Rhodoligotrophos appendicifer: one gene and its partner. The main gene of each other region encodes a partner of the protein of the gene in region 2 in a complex. Links are inferred from orthologs where the notes say so. Each region holds a gene or a part of one and is shown on either strand. Other genes may lie near its edges. The genes, in order: rpsJ and nusB.

The links.
Region 1: the proteins of nusB (region 2) and rpsJ are in contact, whole or in part, in a solved structure (PDB 3D3B), measured with the Escherichia coli proteins. The link is inferred for Rhodoligotrophos appendicifer from one-to-one orthologs.

The regions. Positions count from the first base shown.
Region 1 is NZ_VHKL01000017.1:15,117-26,326, reverse strand. What follows is about bases 7,163-9,970. They hold rpsJ (30S ribosomal protein S10), read right to left. Parts: upstream 8,817-9,970; coding sequence 8,508-8,816; downstream 7,163-8,507. Other genes in these bases: tuf (elongation factor Tu), read right to left, coding at 8,883-9,970; rplC (50S ribosomal protein L3), read right to left, coding at 7,752-8,480; rplD (50S ribosomal protein L4), read right to left, coding at 7,163-7,740. Outside these bases: rpsE (30S ribosomal protein S5), read right to left, coding at 1-511; rplR (50S ribosomal protein L18), read right to left, coding at 541-903; rplF (50S ribosomal protein L6), read right to left, coding at 918-1,454; rpsH (30S ribosomal protein S8), read right to left, coding at 1,547-1,945; rpsN (30S ribosomal protein S14), read right to left, coding at 1,970-2,275; rplE (50S ribosomal protein L5), read right to left, coding at 2,300-2,878; rplX (50S ribosomal protein L24), read right to left, coding at 2,871-3,188; rplN (50S ribosomal protein L14), read right to left, coding at 3,188-3,556; rpsQ (30S ribosomal protein S17), read right to left, coding at 3,604-3,870; rpmC (50S ribosomal protein L29), read right to left, coding at 3,887-4,087; rplP (50S ribosomal protein L16), read right to left, coding at 4,116-4,532; rpsC (30S ribosomal protein S3), read right to left, coding at 4,559-5,311; rplV (50S ribosomal protein L22), read right to left, coding at 5,311-5,691; rpsS (30S ribosomal protein S19), read right to left, coding at 5,694-5,972; rplB (50S ribosomal protein L2), read right to left, coding at 5,981-6,811; FKM97_RS24695 (50S ribosomal protein L23), read right to left, coding at 6,830-7,123; and 3 more genes. UniProt on the Escherichia coli protein: Involved in the binding of tRNA to the ribosomes. Part of the processive rRNA transcription and antitermination complex (rrnTAC). The complex forms an RNA-chaperone ring around the RNA exit tunnel of RNA polymerase (RNAP).
Region 2 is NZ_VHKL01000003.1:121,178-132,462, forward strand. The notes cover bases 5,196-8,078. They hold nusB (transcription antitermination factor NusB), read right to left. Parts: upstream 6,937-8,078; coding sequence 6,454-6,936; downstream 5,196-6,453. Other genes in these bases: FKM97_RS07480 (MFS transporter), read right to left, coding at 5,196-5,372; thiL (thiamine-phosphate kinase), read right to left, coding at 5,433-6,407; ribH (6,7-dimethyl-8-ribityllumazine synthase), read right to left, coding at 6,941-7,378; FKM97_RS07500 (riboflavin synthase), read right to left, coding at 7,412-8,014; ribD (bifunctional diaminohydroxyphosphoribosylaminopyrimidine deaminase/5-amino-6-(5-phosphoribosylamino)uracil reductase RibD), read right to left, coding at 8,042-8,078. Outside these bases: FKM97_RS07455 (DUF177 domain-containing protein), read right to left, coding at 1-117; FKM97_RS07460 (ubiquinol-cytochrome C chaperone family protein), read right to left, coding at 107-631; FKM97_RS07465 (outer membrane protein assembly factor BamE), read left to right, coding at 826-1,341; FKM97_RS07470 (hypothetical protein), read right to left, coding at 1,338-1,622; FKM97_RS07475 (sodium-translocating pyrophosphatase), read right to left, coding at 1,792-3,918; more of FKM97_RS07480, read right to left, coding at 4,158-5,195; more of ribD, read right to left, coding at 8,079-9,178; transcriptional regulator NrdR, read right to left, coding at 9,205-9,687; glyA (serine hydroxymethyltransferase), read right to left, coding at 9,714-11,021; hemA (5-aminolevulinate synthase), read right to left, coding at 11,207-11,285. UniProt on the Escherichia coli protein: Part of the processive rRNA transcription and antitermination complex (rrnTAC). The complex forms an RNA-chaperone ring around the RNA exit tunnel of RNA polymerase (RNAP).

The DNA of each region.
Region 1 (11,210 bases), on a different replicon or contig from region 2:
TCTTACCGCGGCGCGAGGCGACCTGACGCGGGCTCATTTCATTCTTGAGCGCATCGAATGTCGCGCGAACCATGTTGTAAGGATTGGAGGTCCCAACAGATTTGGCGACAACGTCCTGCACACCCAGGGTTTCAAACACGGCACGCATCGGACCGCCAGCAATGATACCGGTACCAGGAGGGGCTGCGCGGAGCACTACGCGGCCCGCTCCGTGATGACCCAAAACGTCGTGATGAAGAGTCCGGCCTTCCCGCAACGGAACGCGCAGCATCGTCTTCTTCGCTGTCTCCGTTGCCTTACGAATAGCCTCCGGAACTTCTCGCGCTTTGCCATGGCCGAAGCCGACGCGCCCCTTCTGATCTCCAACCACGACGAGAGCAGCGAAGCCGAACCGACGTCCGCCCTTCACGACTTTAGCCACACGGTTGATGTGCACCAGCTTGTCGACGAACTCGCTGTCGCGATCGTCTCGATCCTTGCGGTCTTCCCGCTGATTGTCTCTCGGCGCCATAACGTTCGTCTGCCTTCGATGATCTCGGATTAGAAGTTCAGGCCGCCTTCGCGCGCGGCATCAGCCAACGCCTTCACACGGCCATGATAGAGATACCCTCCGCGGTCGAAAACCACGTCAGAGACCCCTGCACCTTTCGCACGCTCAGCAATCAACTTGCCAATAGCGCTCGCGGCATCAATACCACCGCCAGTCCTTAGTTGACCCTTCAAGTCGGGATCCAGGCTCGAGGCAGCGGCGAGCGTAACACCCTTCTCATCATCGATGATCTGGGCATAGATATTTTTGTGGGAGCGGAAGACGCTCAGGCGCGGGCGGCCATACGCACGCGCCTTCAGCGCCTTGCGCACCCGCGCCGAGCGGCGCTCCTGTTGGGACAATTTGCCAACCATTTACCAAACTCCCGTTACTTCTTCTTACCTTCCTTGCGGAAGACGGTTTCGCCAGCGTATTTAATGCCTTTACCCTTATAGGGCTCCGGCGGCCTATATTCGCGGATCTCCGCGGCAACCTGACCGACACGCTGCTTATCAATGCCGCTGATGATGATCTCCACCGGACGCGGCGTCTCGATCTTAATCCCCTCCGGCACCGGATATTTTACATCGTGGCTATAGCCAAGCTGCAATTGCAGGACATTGCCCTGAAGTGCAGCGCGATAGCCAACGCCGCTGATCTCAAGCGTCTTCTTGAATCCTTCAGAAACGCCTTCCACCATATTCGCAATCAACGTGCGGCTCATACCCCACATCGCCCGGGCTCGCTTGGAGTCGTCACGGGGATCGACGGTGACCGCGCCATCCTCGCCCATCTTCGCAAGGACCTCTTCCACGAGCACCATTGAAAGCTCACCCCTTGGACCTTTCGCGGACAAGGACCGGCCATCAATAGTGAGTGATACGCCCTTCGGTACGGGGACGGGCTTTTTACCGGTCCTGGACATGGCTCTTTTCCTGCTTCACTTCGGCCTTCCGTTATCCGGGATCTCCGGAAGCTGAGGCTGATCAAAACTGTTCGATGATACGCTGAACCGGCTCAGAAGACGGTGCAGAGCACTTCACCCCCGACATTGCGATCGCGTGCGTCAGAATCGGACATGACACCCTGCGAAGTCGAAAGGATCGAGATACCCAAACCGTTATAGACGGTCGGCATTGTCGTCACTGACGCATAAACGCGGCGGCCCGGGGTCGATACGCGCCTGATCTCATGGATAACCGGCTCGCCATCGAAGTATTTCAGCTCGATTTCGAACTCAGCCTTACCCGTTTCGAATTCAACCTCCGCATATCCACGGATGAAGCCTTCTTGCTCCAGCACGTCCAAGACGCGCTTCCGCAACTTAGAAGCCGGCGTTGTAACCTTCGTCTTGCCGCGCAGCTGAGCATTGCGGATGCGGGTCAACATATCGCCGAGCGGATCATTCACACTCATTTCAAGTTTCTCCAGACTTCCCGCTTACCAGCTCGACTTGACCATGCCGGGAATCGCGCCCTTAGAGGCATAATCCCGCAGCGCGATCCGCGACATCTTCAGTTTGCGGTAGAACGCCCGAGGACGCCCCGTAATCTCACATCGGTTCCGAATGCGTGTCGGAGCCGAGTTACGCGGCAACGCCGCCAGCTTAAGCTGTGCAGCAAACCGTTCCTCGATCGGCGTGGACTTATCCTGCACCAAAGCTTTCAGCCGCTGACGCCGAGCTGAAAACTTCTGGGCAAGCTTCCTGCGCCGCTTGTTGGTCTCGATAGCGCTCTTCTTGGCCATTTGGTCCTCTAGATCTTGGCGTCGTTACGCGGCCTGACGCCGAGCGGGCGCCTGGCGAAAGGGAAAGTCAAAAGCCTCGAGCAGAGCGCGAGCTTCGTCATCGGTGCGAGCAGTCGTACAGATGATCACATCAAGACCCCAAACTCGATCAACCTTATCATAGTTAATCTCTGGGAAAATTATGTGTTCCTTAATGCCCAAGGCATAATTGCCGTTGCCGTCAAAACTCGAAGTTGGCAAGCCACGAAAGTCCCGGACCCGAGGGAGAGCGATCGTTAAAAGACGATCGAAAAACTCATACATTCGGGCCCGACGTAGCGTAACCTTGCCTCCAATGGGCATGCCGTCGCGCACCTTGAAAGTCGCGATCGACTTTCGCGCCTTCGTCACCACAGCCTTCTGGCCAGCGATCAAAGCCAAATCCGCAACCGCGGAACGCACGAGCTTCGTATCGGCCACCGCCTCACCGATGCCCATGTTGAGCACGATCTTGTCGAGCTCAGGAACCTGATGGACGTTGCTGTAAGAAAATTTTTCAGTCAGCTTCGCGCGCACCTCGTCCCGATAATGCTGCTGAAGCCGAGGAATGTAGTTATCAACCATCGATTGTTTCCCCCGACCGCCGTGCGACCCGCACTTTGCTGCCATCATTGAGGATCTTAAATCCAACCCGAGTTGCCTTGCCGTCCTTCGGGTCCTCGAGCGCCAGGTTCGAAACGTGGATTGGCAACTCCTTCGAGATGATGCCACCCTCCTGAGTACCAGTCTGCTTCTGGTGACGCTGAACGCGGTTAACGCCGCGCACCAGAGCGCGATTTTCCACCGGTAGCATCTTCAACACCTCGCCGCGCTTACCCTTATCTTTCCCGGCAAGCACAACGACGTTGTCGCCCTTTTTGATTTTCGCGGCCATCAAAGCACCTCCGGCGCGAGCGAAATGATCTTCATGTGATTCTTAGCCCTCAGCTCACGCGGCACCGGACCAAAAATACGTGTGCCGATCGGCTCGCCCTGATTGTTGATCAAAACGGCTGCATTGCCGTCGAACCGGATCACCGAACCGTCCGAGCGATGAATGTCCTTTGCGGTACGTACGACGACCGCCTTCATGACATTGCCCTTCTTCACCCGGCCGCGCGGGATTGCTTCCTTTACGGAAACAACGATCACATCACCCACATGAGCGTACTTGCGATGCGATCCGCCGAGTACCTTGATGCACTGCACCCGGCGCGCGCCGGAATTGTCGGCTACGTCCAGACTGGTTTGCATCTGTATCATGGCACCACCTTCATTCCTGTCAGCCGTTCGTCATACGACGACAAGCATCATTCTTGTCCCGTAGACCCCGACTGGCCCTGGGAAATATTTTCGATCAGCGTCCAAGTCTTCAACTTCGAGACTGGCTTGCATTCCTGAATGCGCACGACGTCTCCGACCTTTGCGGCACGGTTCTCATCATGGGCATGAAACTTCTTTGACCGCCGAACGGTCTTCTTGAACAGGGGGTGCGTAAAGCGACGCTCGACCTGGACCACAATGGTCTGTTCGTTTTTGTCACTGACGACCACGCCCTGCAGGATGCGTTTTGGCATCGTGTTCTCCCGTCCCTCAGCTTGCCGCTGCCGTGACGCGCTGGCGCTGGATCGTCATGATCCGAGCCACCGTGCGCCGGACATCGCGGATGCGTGCCGTGTTCTCAACCTGGCCTACAGCCCTCTGGAAGCGCAGGTTGAACTGCTCCTTCTTCAGCTTCAGCAATTCGTCCTTGAGCTGATCATCGCTCAGGAGCTTTACGTCAGAGGCCTTCATGGCAAGTCGTTCCTATAGGTCAGTCTGCTTACTGCTCGCCGAAGCGCGCAACGAAGCGAGTATTGATCGGCAATTTGGCCGCCGCGAGTCGCAGTGCTTCTTCAGCAGTCTCTCGGTCGACACCATCGATTTCAAACATGATGCGCCCCGGCTTCACTCTTGCCGCCCAGAACTCAGGTGCACCCTTGCCCTTACCCATACGCACCTCAGTCGGCTTCTTTGAGACCGGCACGTCCGGGAAAATCCGGATCCATACGCGTCCCGCCCGCTTCATGTGGCGTGTAATCGCACGACGGGCGGCCTCGATCTGGCGCGCGGTAATGCGCTCCGGTTCGGTCGCCTTCAAGCCAAAGGCGCCGAAATTCAGTTCGGTGCCGCCCTTGGCCTTACCGTGAATCCGCCCTTTGTGCTGCTTGCGGAATTTTGTGCGTTTTGGCTGCAGCATAATCCTAGATCCTCAACTCAATCGTATCAGCTCGCCGGCTCGCGTCGCGGCTCCCGCCGAGGACGATCACGGTCACGATCACGGTCTCCGCCACTGCGGTTGCCGCTTTCCTGGAACTCCAGAACACGTCGCTCCGAAGCAAAAGGGTCATGCTCAAGGATCTCGCCCTTAAAGATCCAAACCTTGATCCCAATAGTGCCGTAGGCCGTGTGCGCAGTCGCAACGCCGAAATCGATATCGGCACGGAGAGTGTGAAGTGGGACCCGTCCCTCACGATACCACTCAGTGCGTGCGATCTCGGCGCCGCCCAGACGCCCACCGCAAGTTATGCGGATACCCTGAGCACCTAAACGCATTGCCGATTGAACTGCTCGCTTCATCGCCCGGCGGAACGCCACACGGCGCTCCAGCTGTTGAGCGATATTTTCCGCGAGAAGCTGACTGTCCATCTCCGGCTTGCGCACCTCGACGATGTTCAGATGAACATCGGACGTTGTGTATTCGCCGATCTTCTTGCGCAGCTTCTCGATGTCAGCACCCTTTTTGCCAATGACAACACCTGGGCGGGCGGTGTGAATAGTCACGCGGCACTTCTTATGAGGGCGCTCGATCACAACTTTGGAAACCCCTGCCTGCTTGAGGGAGGTCTTCAGAAAGTCCTTGATCTTCAGATCTTCATGCAGCAGCCGAGCGTATTCTCCGCGGTCGGCATACCAGCGTGAGTCCCAGGTGCGATTGATACCCAACCGAAAGCCCGTCGGATTGATCTTCTGACCCATTATGCGGCCTCCTCGACCTGACGCACAACGATTGTGAGCTGGCTGAACGGTTTCGTTATCCGGCCAGCACGACCGCGTGCGCGGGGACTGAACCGCTTCATCACCAGCCCCTTGCCCACGAAGGCCTCCGCCACCACCAAACTGTCGACGTCAAGCGAATGGTTGTTTTCGGCATTCGCGATCGCCGATTGCAGCGTCTTCCTGACATCGTCCGAGATTCGCTTACGCGAAAAGGTCAGTTCGGCCAAAGCGCGATCGACCTTCTTGCCCCGGATCATGGAGGCAACATCATTGAGCTTCTGCGGCGACACCCGCAAAGAGCGGAGAACCGCCTTCGCTTCGGTGTCCTTCAGCACCCGCTCTCTCGAACGCTTGCCCATGGTTACTTCCTCTTTGCCTTGCGATCCGCCGCATGGCCGTAGAACGTGCGGGTCGGCGCAAACTCACCGAATTTGTGACCAACCATCTCTTCGGAGACGTTGACCGGTACGTGCTTCTGGCCGTTATGGACTGCGAATGTCTGGCCCACAAACTGGGGCACGATGGTTGAGCGTCGACTCCAAATCTTGATCGCCTGATTACGACCCGAAGACCGAGCCTCCTCGGCCTTCTTCAAGACGGAGCCGTCGATAAACGGACCTTTCCAAACCGAGCGTGCCACGGCTACCTCTACTTCTTAAGATGACGGCTGCGCAGGATAAACTTCTGCGATGCCTTGTTCATACGGGTCCGCTTGCCTTTGGTCGGCTTTCCCCAGGGGGTCACAGGATGACGACCTCCGGAGGTGCGACCTTCGCCACCGCCATGAGGATGATCCACTGGATTCATGGCGACGCCGCGTGTCACCGGGCGCCAGCCCAGCCAACGGCTCCGACCCGCCTTACCAATCGAGGTATTGGCGTGGTCAGGATTTGACACGGCACCCACAGTGGCGAAGCATTCGCTGCGAACAATGCGGGTTTCACCCGAGCGCAGGCGAAGCTGAGCATAGCCCTGATCGCGACCTACCAGCTGGGCGTATGCTCCCGCCGACCGCGCAATCTGCCCGCCCTTGCCTTCCTTCATCTCGACGTTGTGCACGATCGTTCCGACAGGCATGCTGGCCAGCGGCATTGCATTGCCAGGCTTAACATCGACCTTCGCGCCCGAAACGACGGTGTCACCTTCCTTGAGCCGCTGAGGCGCCAGGATATAGGACTGCTCTCCGTCAGCATAGGTCACGAGTGCAATGAACGCGGACCGGTTTGGATCATACTCGATCCGTTCGACGGTTGCGGACACATCAAACTTCCGGCGCTTAAAATCGATGATGCGATAGGTGCGCTTATGTCCGCCGCCACGATGCCAAGCCGTAATTCGACCGTGATTGTTGCGACCACCGGATTTCGACAGACCCTCCGTCAACGCCTTGACAGGCTTGCCCTTCCAGAGGCCGCTTCGGTCGACAAGCACTAAACCGCGCTGGCCCGGTGTCGTCGGCTTATAGGTTTTCAGTGCCATAGCGCTAAGCCTCTATCCTCAGATGCCGGTCGTGACGTCAATGGATTGGCCCTCTTCGAGGGTCACGATCGCTTTCTTCACGTCGCTCTGCCGGCCGGGCATACCCCGAAACCGCTTCACCTTACCTTTGCGGAGCAGCGTATTCACGGCTTTCACCTTGACGCCAAACAGTGTTTCAACCGCGAGCTTAATCTCGGGTTTCGACGCCGTCCGCGCCACGTTGAACATCACTTGATTGTGCTCGGAGACCAATGTCGACTTCTCGGTGATCACCGGGCTAACAATCACATCATAAAGCTTCGGGTTGGTCATTTAAACCGCTCCTCAAGAGCCTCGATCGCGGCCTTGGTCAAAACCAACTGCTTGCAGCGGAGCACGTCATAAACGTTGATGCCTTGGACAGGCAGCACGTCGATCCCATGCACGTTCCGTGCGGCAAGCCCAAAATTCACATCAATCTCTGTGCCACCGATAATCAGCGCATGCTTAAGGCCAAGCTTCTCAAACGAAGCCAATATCGACTTCGTTTTGGCTTCGCCAGAGACGGCCTGGTCGATAACAATTACTTCCTCGGCCCGTGCCTTGGATGACAGCGCATACTTCAGAGCCAAGGCTCGTACTTTCTTCGGCAGATCATGGGCATGATCGCGTGAAACTGGTCCGAAAGCCTTACCACCCCCACGAAAGACACCGACCTTCTTGCTGCCATGCCGCGCGCGGCCTGTGCCCTTCTGCTTGTAGATCTTTGCCGTCGAGTAGGCCACTTCCCCCCGGTCCTTGGCCTTGTGGGTCCCCGCGCGTCGCTTTGCGAGCTGCCAGTTCACCATGCGGTGAAGAATATCTGCACGCGGCTCAAGACCGAAAATATGGTCGGCAAGCTCTACCGATCCTGCGTCCTCGGCATCGAGAGTTTTGACATCAATCTTCATCTCGAACACCTTCAACCTTGTGTCTCAGGCGCCGCTTCAGCAGCAGACGCCGGAGCTTCGGTACCATTCTTCCGGAAAGCACCCGGAAAAGGCACATTCTCTGGAAGCTTCCGCTTCACAGCATCCGAAAGATAGATCCAGCCCCCTTTTGAACCGGGGATCGAGCCCTTGACCATAATGAGACCACGGTCGGTATCGGTCTTGACCACCTGCAAATTCTGCGTGGTAACTTTTTCCGCACCCATGTGCCCGGCCATCTTTTTGTTCTTGAACACCTTGCCCGGGTCTTGACGGTTTCCCGTGGACCCGTGGCTGCGGTGCGAAACCGAGACGCCGTGGGTGGCCCGGAGACCGCCAAAATTGTGGCGCTTCATCACGCCTGCAAAGCCTTTGCCGATGGAGATCCCAGCCGCATCAACGAACTGGCCAGCAACGAAGTGATCTGCCGTGAGCTCGGATCCCACCTCGATGAGGTTGTCGGGAGTCACCCGGAACTCGGCGACCTTCCGTTTCGGCTCGACTTGAACAGCCGCAAAAAAGCCACGCTCAGCTTTCGTTACCCGCTTCACCTTGGCAGTGCCGACACCCAACTGGAGCGCCGTGTAGCCGTCCTTCTCCTCGGTGCGGTGCGCTACAACTTGACAGTTGTCGAGCTTCAAAACCGTCACCGGGATATTTCGGCCATCCTCGGTATAGATGCGGGTCATACCCAGCTTCTGCGCGATGACACCTGACCGCATCGCTTTGGTCCTTTCGCTAAAGAGCGCTTAAAGCTTAATTTCGACGTCAACACCGGCCGCCAGGTCGAGCTTCATCAAAGCGTCGACGGTCTGGGGGGTCGGGTCCACGATGTCCAGAAGCCGCTTATGGGTGCGGATCTCAAACTGCTCTCGGCTTTTCTTGTCCACATGCGGAGAGCGATTGACCGTGAACCGCTCGATTTGTGTCGGCAGCGGGATCGGACCACGAACCTGAGCGCCCGTGCGCTTAGCTGTGTTCACGATCTCACGCGTCGACGTATCGAGAATTCGATGGTCAAACGCTTTGAGCCGGATGCGGATATTCTGCCTTTGCATAGTCCTGGACCCACGAATTCGGTGGCTTGGACGGAACTTCCCGCCAAGCCGCCGACTGGATTAAAATTACTCGACGATGGTGGCGACGACACCGGCGCCGACGGTTCGGCCGCCTTCACGGATGGCGAAGCGCAGCTTCTCTTCCATGGCGATGGGTGTGATCAGTTCCACGTTCATCGACACGTTGTCGCCGGGCATCACCATTTCGACACCTTCGGGAAGCGTCACCACGCCTGTCACGTCCGTCGTGCGGAAATAGAATTGCGGCCGGTAGTTGGTGAAGAACGGCGTATGACGGCCCCCCTCCTCCTTCGTCAAAATATAGGCTTCCGCCGTGAACTTCTTATGCGGCTTCACCGTGCCCGGCTTGCACAGAACCTGGCCCCGCTCCACCATCTCACGGTCCACGCCACGCAGAAGAGCGCCAACATTGTCGCCCGCCTCGCCCTGATCCAGCAGCTTGCGGAACATCTCGACACCCGTCACCGTCGTCTTGCGCGTGTCCTTGATCCCGACGATCTCAACTTCCTCGCCAACCTTCACAACGCCACGCTCAATACGACCCGTCACAACCGTGCCGCGGCCCGAAATCGAGAACACATCTTCAATCGGCATCAGGAACGGCTGGTCCTTCGGACGCTCAGGCTGCGGAATATATTCATCCACCGCCGCCATCAGCTTCAAAATCGAATCACGCCCCATGCCGCCGGGATCGCGATCCTCCAACGCCGCCAGTGCAGAACCCTGCACAATCGGAATGTCGTCGCCCGGGAAATCATACTTCGAAAGAAGCTCCCGAACCTCCATCTCAACCAGCTCAAGAAGCTCAGGATCGTCCACCTGGTCAACCTTGTTCAGATAGACCACCAGCGCCGGAACACCCACCTGCCGCGCAAGAAGAATATGCTCGCGCGTCTGGGGCATCGGGCCATCCGCCGCCGAAACCACCAAAATCGCCCCATCCATCTGCGCCGCACCCGTGATCATGTTCTTCACATAATCCGCATGCCCAGGACAATCCACATGCGCATAGTGACGGTTCGCCGTCTCATACTCCACATGGCTCGTCGAAATCGTGATCCCGCGCGCCTTCTCCTCAGGAGCCTTGTCAATCTGATCATAGGCCGTGAACGTCGCACCGCCCGTCTCGGCCAAAACCTTCGTAATCGCCGCCGTCAAAGACGTCTTGCCATGATCAACATGACCAATCGTCCCTATGTTGCAATGCGGCTTCGACCGATCGAACTTCTGCTTGCCCATCTCAACTCTCCAAGAGAACTGGCGAAAACGCCGTTGTCTCGATGCCCTTTCGGGCCGTTCACTTCTGTCGCTGACCGTTCAGATCAAGCGTATTTCGCAACCACTTCATCAGACACGGCCTTCGGCACGTCCGCATAGTGATCGAATGTCATCGTGTATTGCGCACGTCCCTGGGACATTGACCGCAGGTTGTTCACGTAACCGAACATGTTCGCCAGCGGCACCATGGCCGTAATAACCTGAACCACGCCACGCCCTTCAGATCCCTGGATCTGTCCCCGACGAGAATTCAAATCGCCAATCACGTCGCCCATATAGTCGTCCGGCGTCACCACCTCGACCCGCATAATTGGCTCAAGCAGCTTGGCACCGGCCTTTTGCGCCGCTTCGCGAAATGCAGCTCGGCCGGCGATTTCGAAAGCCATGACGCTTGAGTCCACGTCGTGATAGGCCCCATCGATCAGGCTGGCCTTCAGATCAAGCATCGGAAATCCAGCGAGCACGCCAGTCTCCACAACGCTCTTGATCCCCTTTTCAACGCCGGGAACATACTCTTTCGGAACCGAACCGCCGACGACTTTGCTCTCGAAGGAAAACCCGGCCCCCTGCTCGGCTGGTTCGATGACAATCTTCACGCGCGCAAACTGTCCAGAACCACCGGTCTGTTTTTTGTGCGTGTAGTCGACTTCCGCTTTGCGCGATATCGTCTCGCGATAAGCGACCTGGGGCGCGCCCACCTTCGCCTCAACCTTGAACTCTCGACGCATGCGGTCGACGATGATGTCAAGATGCAGTTCGCCCATACCAGCAATAATGGTTTGGCCAGATTCCTCATCCGTCTTCACCCGGAAGGACGGATCCTCCTGAGCCAGCCGGTTCAAGGCCATGCCCATCTTTTCCTGATCGCTCTTGGTATTCGGCTCGATCGCGATCTCGATGACCGGTTCAGGAAACTCCATACGCTCCAGAATGACCTGATAGTTCGGATCCGAGAGCGTATCGCCGGTGGTGGAATCCTTCAGACCCGCGAGAGCGACAATATCGCCTGCATAGGCCTCCTTGATCTCTTCACGGTGGTTTGCATGCATCTGCAGCATACGGCCAACACGTTCACGCTTTTCTTTGACCGTATTG
Region 2 (11,285 bases):
GAGAATCCCAAGCCGCTGCGCGACAAGCCGACACTCCGCCTGTGTGGCCATCACGCTTTCGTCCCCACCCGCACCGATTCGCTCGACCATGATCGGCCGGGAAAATTCACTGTCCATGAGCGACCCCTTCCATGGCTCGTGAGGACTTTGCCTTTTCCGAATCATGACATGACCTCACGGCTGGGAATACGATTCTTCCCTCAAGAATTCCCGCGATGCCGACCGACCTCAGGAAGTGGTCCGCCCTGATCACATAATCTGCCAACTCAGAGGCACCGGCCTTGTCGGTGAAGTGGATGTTACGCGCCAGCACTTCGGTGGCGGCCACCCTCGGATGCTCATCCGCAAGGGCTGCATCGAGGGCCTTGCCACGTCCGTAAAAGGCTTCTGCGAGCTTTCTGACCTTCTTTCCTACAGACAGATCGGCGACTCCCAGCTCGCGCAGATTATGGTCGAAATCGCTGAACATAACGGCGCAGAGGTCCTCGCCCAGGGCGCTACTGGGTCCCTCATCCTGCCGCAGTCGACGGAGGGCCAGAACCACATGCAGAACCACGAGTTCGAAACGGCCTTCAACCGTATCCGGCACATGGAAATGCGTATAGAACTCAGGCTGCCGCGCCTGCGCCACAATAGTCTCATAAAGGGCACGAGGGGTCCTGCTGCGGTGGTGTCGTCCGAACAGTCTGTTGAGAATCATCATTCCTTGCCGGCGGTGCTCGTCCAGGACCTGTCGCTTGCCAAACGCCTGTTGTCCAGGGTAACTCACGTTGCAGCAGCAACTAAGATCGGGTCATTCACCCAACAAGTAAAGGGATCGCTTGCGTGGTCAATCCTTCAAGTCAGTCTCGCCGTGCGGTGCTTCGTAACGGATTGCTTGCCTTGGGGCTAGTCGGCCTCACCGCGGCATGCAGCCCTGTTGTTGATCATCGCGGCTATCTTCCTCATGGCGATGACCTGAAAAAGGTACAGGTGGGCATGAGCAAGACTGAGGTGCAGGCTCTGCTCGGCAGCCCGTCCACCTCCGCCACGGTGAATTTCCAGGGTGATAGCTACTACTATATTTCCGATACGGTTGAGCAGGAGGCATTTTTTCGCCCCACCGTTGTTGATCGGCAAATCTTCGCGATCCGCTTCACCCGCACCGATCAGGTTGAGAGTTTCGCTCTTTACGGGCTGGAGGATGGCCGGATCATTGACTTCAATACCCGCCAGACCCCAACCCGCGGCAAAGAGCTGACGCTGCTGCAACAGCTCTTCGGCAATATCGGCAAGTTCGATCCAGGCGATACCGGAGACAGTCGTGGCCCCGGCGGATCGATCAGCGGTAGTCCGTTCTAGGAATGATATTGGTTCGACCTCTGGTGGAAGAGGGCCGACGAAGCGAATTCCAAGAAGCTGTAATCCTCACCATTATAGTTGAGCTGGGGGATTTGGCGGACGATATCTTTCAGCGTCCGCCATGCATCCTCCCGCGAGGCGCCAGCCTCGCTGGCGGCACGCAACATCGCCATGGCATATTGCCATTTCTGCGTCGAGCCGCTGTCGAAGCCGCCGCCGTGCTCTAGCATATGGCTGAGGGCATCGAGTTCGATCTTGCGGAGATTGGAAGTCATGGCCATGAGCGCACACCTTTCGCAACAGGGTTCAATAGCCAGCAGCATGAAATAAATCCGTTGTTACAACCTTAACGTTCATAGAGTCGCGAACGCATCAGCATCACCGCACTGAAACAAAAACCCCCGCGGGGAAATCCCGCGGGGGTCTGAATGACGCCGAGCAGCCTGTGGCTTATGCGCTGTGCGCCAGAACGGCCAGCAGCAGCAAGGCAACGATGTTGGTGATCTTGATCATCGGATTGACCGCCGGACCCGCCGTATCTTTGTACGGATCTCCGACTGTATCGCCCGTCACCGCCGCCTTATGGGCTTCCGAGCCCTTGCCGCCGTAATGCCCGTCCTCGATGTACTTCTTGGCATTGTCCCAGGCGCCGCCCCCAGCTGTCATGGAGATGGCCACGAACAGGCCGGTCACGATGACGCCCAGCAGCATCGCGCCTACAGTTGAGAACGCCGCGTTCTTGCCTGCGATCGCGTTGATCACGAAATAGACCACGATCGGCGACAGCACCGGCAGCAGCGACGGCACGATCATCTCCTTGATCGCCGCCTTGGTCAAAAGGTCGACCGCGGCCTTGTAGTCCGGCCGGTCCTTGCCCTGCATGATGCCTGGCTTTTCGCGGAACTGCCTGCGCACCTCCTCCACGATTGCGCCTGCCGCGCGGCCCACTGCCGTCATGGCGATGCCGCCGAACAGATAGGGCAACAGGCCCCCGAGCAGCAGCCCCACCACCACATAAGGGTTGGAGAGCGAGAATGTAATTTCGCCGACGTCTCGGAAATACGGATACTGCTCGGCATTGGCCGTGAAAAACTGCAGATCCTGGGTATAGGCGGCAAACAGCACCAGCGCACCGAGACCGGCCGAGCTGATGGCGTAGCCCTTGGTCACGGCTTTCGTTGTATTTCCCACCGCATCAAGAGCATCCGTTGTCTTGCGCACATCGGCCGGCAAATCCGCCATTTCGGCGATGCCGCCGGCATTGTCGGTCACCGGTCCGAAGGCATCCAAGGCCACTACGAGCCCTGCCAGTGATAGCATTGTCGTGACCGCGATTGCGATCCCGAACAGTCCAGCCAAGCTGTAGGTGACGATGATGGCGCCGATGATGACCAGCGCCGGCAGCGCCGTGGCCTCCAGCGAGATCGCCAGACCCTGGATCACATTAGTGCCATGCCCCGAGACCGAGGCCTTGGCGATCGACTTCACCGGCCGATAATTGGTGCCGGTGTAATATTCCGTGATCACGATGATGAGCGCGGTGACGACGAGGCCCGCGGCGCCGCACCAGAAGAGGTCAAGACCGGTGAAAGTCACCCCGCCGGCAGTCATCTCGGTGGACATGCCCACCATATAGGCGGTGATCGGCCAGAGCGCGATCAGCGACAGGACGCCGGTGACGATGATGCCTTTGTAGAGGGCTCCCATGATCGACTGGCTGGATCCGAGTTTCACGAAGAATGTTCCGATGATCGAGGTGATCACGCAGACACCCGCGATGGCCAGGGGATAGACCATGGCCGCGGTCGACATTGCCGTCCCGGCGAAATAGATCGATGCCAGCACCATGGTGGCGACGATGGTCACCGCGTAAGTCTCGAACAGATCCGCTGCCATGCCCGCGCAGTCGCCGACATTGTCGCCGACATTGTCGGCGATCGTGGCCGGATTGCGTGGATCATCCTCCGGAATGCCGGCTTCGACCTTGCCCACGAGATCGCCACCCACATCCGCACCCTTGGTGAAGATGCCGCCACCGAGCCGCGCGAAGATCGAGATCAGCGAGGCGCCAAATCCGAGGGCGACCAGGGCATCGATGACCAATCGGTCGCCTGGCGCATAGCCGGCAAACTGCGTGAGCACCATGAAGTAGACGGCAACCGCCAGCAGCGCGAGCCCGGCAACCAGCAGCCCCGTGACAGCGCCGGCCCGAAAGGCGATGCTGAGGCCAGAGGCAAGGCTGACGCTGGCGGCTTGCGCGGTGCGGACATTCGCCCGGACCGACACCAACATTCCGATATACCCCGCAGCGCCGGAGAGCACCGCGCCGACGAGAAAGCCGACCGCCACCAGCAGGCCGAGCAACCAGGCGACAATGATGAAAATCACCACGCCGACGATGGCAATGGTCGTGTACTGCCGGGCCAGATAGGCCATGGCGCCTTCTTGGATCGCGCCCGCGATCTCGCGCATGCGGGCATTGCCCGCATCCGCAGCCATCACCGATTGGATGGCCCAGACCCCATAGACGATCGACAGCGCCCCGCAGGCGATGATCAGCCAGATTTCGAGACTCATAATTATTTTCCTGAGGTTCCCTAGATTTCCCCTCCGCCTGATAAGCTCCGGAACGAAAGCCCGCGGGCGAGCTGCCCGTGTTTACCTGGCACTGAGTGCGCGGATGATCGCCGAATTTCCTATGGCGACGCAACACTTATGGAATTGCGATGAACTCTTTTTCGAAAATCTTCGGGAACCGGGACCGAATGGAGGGCTGGAGGAGGCACTGAGTGCCTCGAAAAGCGGCGGCCGGCGCCTCATTGCACTTCCCGGCCGACCCCGCGCCCATGTGATTTCTTCAACCAGAACAGCATCGCCAGCACCACCAGAACCATGGGAAAAATGGCCAGATTGACGGCCGTCCATCCTAAGCTGCTGAGCAGTTTTCCAGACGAGAGCGAGGCAATGGCGACGGTAGTGAACACGGCGAAGTCGTTGACCGCCTGCACCTTGTTCTTTTCCTCCGAGCGATAGCAGTCGGTCACCATGGTGGTGGCGCCGACAAAACCGAAATTCCAGCCGACCCCCAGGAGAATCAGTCCCACGGTGAAATGTCCCATGCCGATTCCGCTCACGCCGGTGGTGGCCGCAGCCGTGAGCAGCAGCATGCCGGCGGTCATCACACGCGGTGCGCCGAAGCGGTTGATCAGATGGCCGGTGAAGAAACTTGGCACATACATCGCCAGTACATGCCATTGGATGACAAAGGCGGCAGCGTTGAAGCTAAGGCCGCATCCGACCATGGCGATAGGGGTAGAAGTCATGACGAAGTTCATCATGCCGTAACTCATCATACCGGCGACGATTGCCGCGATCAGCCGCGGCTGCCTGAGCAAGGTGCTCAGGGGACGGCCGCTTCCCATGCTGTGGCTCGTCTTCACGTGCGGAATGTTGATGAGGCTTAGAATTCCCATGGCGAGGATGGTGAGCCCGGCACTGGCCACGAAGCAGCCGGCAAACAGCACGGGCGCAAACAGGTCCCGCGTTGCCATCACCAGGAACGGCCCGATAAAGGCGGAGGCGACCCCGCCGATCATCACCCACGAGATGGCCTTGGCCTTGAATGATTCGCGCGCCGTATCGACGACCGCGAAGCGATAGTACTGACCGAAGGCTTGGTAGCTTCCACAGAGCAGAGTCGCGATGCAGAACATCTCGAAGCTCTGCACCAGGATCGCATAGGCCGCGAGCAGAGCACCACCCAGGCCGATCAGCGCCCCGAGCAGGAACCCCGGCCGTCGTCCTATTTTGCCCATGAGCAGCGACGCCGGGACGGTGCTCAGCGCCGTTCCGATGACGAATGTCGAAGCCGGCAGTGTGGCAAGGCCCTGATCGCTTGCAAGCATGCTGCCGACAAGGCCCGCATTGGTGATAAGGATGACAGTGCTGGACGAATAGAGCGCCTGCGCCACCGCCAGGAGGAACGCGTTTCGCCGCGCGGCGGCATCGGTGGTTGGCTGTACGGAATTCATCGGCCGGACACTAATCCTAGCGATATCCGCAGGGAAGCAAGAAGCGACGTCTCGCCGCCTCTATTTGAAGTGGCTGTAGGAGCCCTGCGCAAAATGCAGCACTTCGCCCTGGGCGCCGATGAGTTGCGGTGGTGTTGTCCCGGGGACCAAGTCGCCGATGGCCGTGACCTTGACACCGGCGTTGTCAGCCGCGGCCTCGAAATGATCAGCATCCTCCGGCGGAACGCTGCACAGGATCTCGTAGTCGTCGCCCCCCGTGAGACAGGTCTCCAACAGGCCCGGAGTCTTGCTAATGAGCCGGGTGGCCGTTTGGCCGAGGGGGATCCGCTGGGCATCGATCCGTGCAGTGAGACCGGATGCCCAGCACAGCAGACCGAGATCTCCCACCAGCCCATCTGAAACGTCCATCGCCGCGTGAGCGTGTGCTAACAGTGCAGGCACAAGATCGACCCTTGGCTCCGGCAACCAGTAGCGTCGCCGCAGATCATCGTCATCCGTCTCGATCCGGCCCTGGAGAGCGGCAAGTCCGAGGGCGCTGTCGCCGATGGTGCCGGAGACATAGACGATGTCGCCTGCCCTTCCCCCGCCGCGGCGCAGAATGCGGCCCTGGGGCACGTCACCGAAGGCGGTGACGGTCAACGTTAGCGGCCCCGGTGTCGCCACCGTGTCGCCGCCCATCAGCGTGCATCCGAATCGCGACTGATCCTCGGCCAGTCCGTCAGCAAAGCGCTGAATCCACGCTTCATCCTGGTCTTCGCTGAGAGCGATCGCCAGTACATAGCCGCGAGCTTTCGCCCCTTTCGCCGCGAGATCCGAAAGATTGACCCTGAGCGCCTTCTTGGCGACCAGTAAGGGATCGTCTGTCGACAGGAAATGCACGTCTGCCACTAGGCTGTCGACGGTGATGACCACGTCCATGCCTGGTTTCGGGGCATAGGATGCGGCGTCATCCTTGAGACCCGCCGCTCCGTCATCGCCCTCAGCCAGCGGAGCAAACACTCTCTGGATGAGCGCCTGCTCCCGCGACAGGGTCATGGGCGCCTCGCGACCCGCGTCGTCTCCACCGGTCCGTTGCCCCGGCTCATCCGAATTCTTTCTCCCGAGCGCTGCGGCCAAGCCGATCCAGCACCCCGTTGACGAGACGGGGTTCGTCGGTGCCGAAGAAGGCGTGCGTGACCTGGACATATTCGTTGATCACGACCCGCACCGGCACGTCGCGCCGCGATGTCAGCTCGTAGGCGGCGGCGCGCAATATGGCGCGCAAGGTGGCGTCGAGCCGATTGAGCGCCCATCCCTCCGCGAGCACCGCATTGATCATGGGATCAATTGTCAACTGTTCACGAAGCACTCCGGTCACCAAGTCGCGGAGAAATGGAAAATCCGCCTCGCCGCATTGCCCGCCTTCGAAATCCTCCCCCAGTCGCGTGGAGCCGAACTCGGCCAGCACATCGGCGAGTTCGGAATGGGCCACGTCCATCTGATAGAGAGCCTGTACCGCCCCCAACCGTGCTGCCGTACGCGGCATCAAGGTCTTGTCGCGGGTCGTTTGTGCCGGTTCGCTCATCATTCTAACCTTGCAGCTCGGCCCTCAGCCGCGCCATGTGGATCGCAGCCATCGCGGCCGCGCCTCCCTTGTTCAACTCGCCCACGCGCGCCCGGGCCCAGGCTTGCTCGTCGTCTTCCACGGTCAGGATGCCATTGGCGATGGCCAGCCCCCGATTGACCGAGAGATCCATCAGCGCCCGCGCCGATTCATTGGCGACGATGTCAAAATGATGGGTTTCCCCGCGGATTACGCAGCCCAGCGCGACATAGCCGTCAAAGGCCTGCCGCCGTCCGTTCTCTACATAAGCGATGATGGCTGGAATTTCGAGCGCTCCCGGGACGGTGACGAGCTCATATTCGCCCCCCTCTGCCTCGATGGCGGCGACAGCGCCGCGCACCATCTCGTCTAGCAACTCATCGTAAAAGCGCGCCTCGATGATCAGAATGCGCGGAAAGGCCATGGGAAACATCCGTCGGGTTGCGCGGCCTGGGATCTAGGCCGTCTCGTTAAGGCGGGCCACATAGCGCGCCATGGTATCGATCTCAATATTCACTTTATCGCCGGCGGTGATCTGTCCCCAGGTGGTGACCTCTTGCGTATGGGGGATGATATTGACGCCGAACAGGGACCCGTCGACCTCGTTCACCGTCAGCGAAGTTCCATCCAGGCAAACGGATCCCTTTGGAGCGATGAAGCGCGCTAGAGCGTCGGGTGCGCGGAACCGGAAGCGCATGGACCCGCCCTCGGGTTCACGTCCGACCACCGCAGCCATGCCGTCCGCATGGCCCGTGACGAGATGACCTCCCAGCTCGTCACCTATCCGCAGCGCGCGTTCCAGGTTGATCCGCGTGCCGATGCGCCATTGGCCCAGCGTCGTCACATCCAGCGTCTCCTTGGACGCCTGCACGACGAAATAGCTGCGGTCCATCTGATAGGGACCGGTTTCGATCACCGTGAGGCAAACGCCCGAGCAGGCGATCGAGGCTCCTAGCGCGATGGTGGCGGGGTCATAATGACAGGCGATGGTCAGGCGCCGGTCGCCCGCATCCTCTTGAGCGACCAATTCGCCGATATCGCTTACGATGCCTGTGAACATGGGATGCCTTCAAACGAGCCGATGGTGTTAGCCGGATGTCGCGGCCGCCCTCACATAAACCGTCAGCCGGTCTTCACCAAACCATTCTTCCTCGTTAAGCGCGAAGCGCGCAGACTCGGTAATGCTTTTGATGGGTGTCCCGCCCAGCGCATCGACGGCCTCGTCCCCCAGTTCCTTCCGGGAGGTGAACAGGGCCACCTCATCCACCAGATCGGCGGCAAGCAGGCCGGCTGCGATCTGCGCGCCGCCTTCCACCATCACCCGGCCCACGCCACGGTCGCCAAGCGTCGCCAGAGCTCGTCCGAGATCGACTCTTCGCCCCTTGCCTTCGCCGCAAACCAGGATCTCGACACCTGCCGAAAGCAGCGTCTCGGCCTCCCAATTGTCGGGCTCGCGCGCGCTGAGAATCCACACGGGAGTTTTGCGTGCTGTGGTGGCCAGCACCGATCTGGGCGGAATAAGTCCTTCGGAGGCCACCACCGCCCGGATGGGTGACCGATCGCCCAGTCCTGGCAGACGACAGGTGAGCGCCGGATTGTCGATGAGGATCGTGTTGCGACCGACGAGGATAACGTCGGATTCGGCGCGCATCAGGTGGCTGCGCGCCCGTGCTGCCTCGCCGGTGATCGTGGTGGAAACCCCAGGCTGAGCCGCAATTTTTCCGTCCGCCGAGACGGCGAGTTTGAGAATCATGTGGGGCCGCCCCAGTGTCATGCGGGTGAGGAATCCGACCATGTCCTGGCGCGCCTCAGCCGCCATCACCCCGGTGACGACCGAAATGCCCGCCTCCTGCAGCATGGCATGCCCCCGTCCCGAGACCCGCGGGTCGGGATCGACACAGGTTGTGACGACGCGAGCAACTCCCGCCTCTGCCAGTCCTTTTGCGCAGGGCGGTGTCTTGCCGTAATGGGCACAGGGCTCCAGGGTCACATAGGCCGTAGCGCCTCGCGCCTTCTCGCCGGCATGTTCCAGAGCGACCTGCTCGGCATGGGGGCGCCCACCGCGCCCGGTCCAGCCCACAGCGATGATCTGTGGCGGCGTAAAGCTTTCGTCCACGATCAGGCAACCGACCGCTGGATTGGGACCGGTATTGCCGATGTTGCGACGACCCAGGCGCAGGGCCAAAGTCATGAAATGAGCGTCATAGGGACGAATCTCGGTCATGGGCGAGCTTCCAGCAGGCTTTCGGCTCATTCCCGGTTCTCGTCGACCGGCCGCTCCCCATCCCCGGACAATTCCCCGAGCAGCTCCTCGAAATCCTTGGCCTCGCGGAAGTTCTTATAGACCGAGGCGAAGCGGACATAGGCGACGTCGTCAAGCGCCTTCAGCGCCTCCATGACGAGCTTGCCGACCGTTTCGGAGCGAACCTCGTTTTCACCGAGGCTCTCGAGGCGGCGCACGATGCCGCTGGTCATGCGTTCGACCCGATCTGGGTCGACCGGCCTTTTCCTGAGGGCGATCTGCAGCGATCGAACCAGCTTGTCCCGCTCGAACGGCACCCGTCGGCCCGAACGCTTCAGCACCATGAGCTCGCGCAGCTGCACCCGCTCGAACGTCGTAAAGCGCCCCCCGCAATCGGGACACGATCTGCGTCTTCGGATGGCCGAATTGTCCTCGGTCGGGCGCGAATCCTTCACTTGCGTGTCGGTGTTCCCGCAATAGGGACAGCGCATCCCTTCCCGCCTTTCCGCTGATCGTGTCAGCTATAGATCGGAAACCGACCGGTGAGTTCGAGGACCTTTTGCTTCACTGCGGCCTCAACCTGCCCGTTCCCCTGCTCGCCATTGCGCACGAGCCCGTCGAGCACTTCCACGATCATCTCACCCACATGGCGAAATTCTGCAACCCCGAAACCGCGCGTCGTGCAGGCGGGCGTCCCCAGGCGGATGCCGGAGGTGATGGTGGGCTTCTCTGGATCGAAGGGCACGCCGTTCTTGTTGCAGGTGATGTTGGCTCGACCCAGGGCCGCCTCGGCATCCTTGCCCGTGAGCTTCTTCGGCCGCAGGTCCACGAGCATGAGATGCGTGTCCGTACCGCCCGAGACGATGTCGAATCCCGCCTCGGCGATCACCGCGGCGAGAGCCTTGGCATTGTCGGCGACGGCTTGGATATAGTCTTTATAGTCCGGCCGCAGCGCTTCGCCGAAGGCCACGGCCTTGGCGGCGATCACATGCATCAAAGGTCCGCCTTGGAGGCCAGGAAACACCGCGGAATTGATTTTCTTCGCCAGGCCCTCGTCATTGGTCAACACCATACCGCCGCGCGGTCCGCGCAACGTCTTGTGTGTCGTCGTCGTCGCGACATGGGCATGGGGGAAAGGGCTCGGATGGATGCCGGCCGCGACGAGACCCGCGAAATGGGCCATGTCGACCATGAAGTATGCGCCAACCATGTCGGCGATTTCGCGAAAGCGCTTGAAGTCGATGATCCGGGGATAGGCCGAGCCTCCCGTGATGATGAGCTTCGGCTTGTGCTCACGCGCAAGCCTTTCGACCTCCTCGAAATCGATCTGATGCGTATCTTGGCGCACGCCATACTGGACGGCGTTGAACCACTTGCCAGACTGGTTCGGCGCCGCGCCATGGGTCAGGTGTCCACCCGCCGCCAGGCTCAAGCCCAGAAAAGTGTCGCCCGGCTGCAGCAGAGAGAAGAATACTGTTTGGTTCGCCTGTGCTCCCGAATGCGGCTGCACATTGGCGAAGCCGCAGCCGAACAGCTCCTTGGCGCGCTCGATCGCCAGGGTCTCGGCGACATCCACATACTGACAGCCGCCATAATACCGCCGGCCCGGATAGCCTTCCGCATATTTATTGGTGAGCACGGAGCCCTGAGCCTCGAGCACAGCCTTGGAGACGATGTTCTCCGAAGCGATGAGTTCGATCTCATGCTGCTGGCGACTGAGCTCCTGAGAGATCGCTGCAGCGATCTCTGGATCCTGCTCGGCGACGCTCCCATGAAAAAAAGCCTCTTCGACGGCGCGGGCTTCGCGACGGGCTGAACTGGACATGGGCCGAATTTCCTATGGTCTGCAGGATGGAAACTGTGGATCGCCACTTAGCACAGGACGCCCCGGCGTCAAAGCCATGCTGCTCAACCGGGGCCCCTCGGGTCACCTTCCCGGAGAGGCTGCTGCAGAAAGCGCGAGGGGCGCAGATGCACAGCCTACCAGGTCATCCGCCGGGCGGTGCCGCCTCAGGCGGCGCGGTCGAGAGCCAACCGCTGCCAGAGCATGTCGATAGCTACGACCACTGCGGCGATGTCTTCGTCCTTA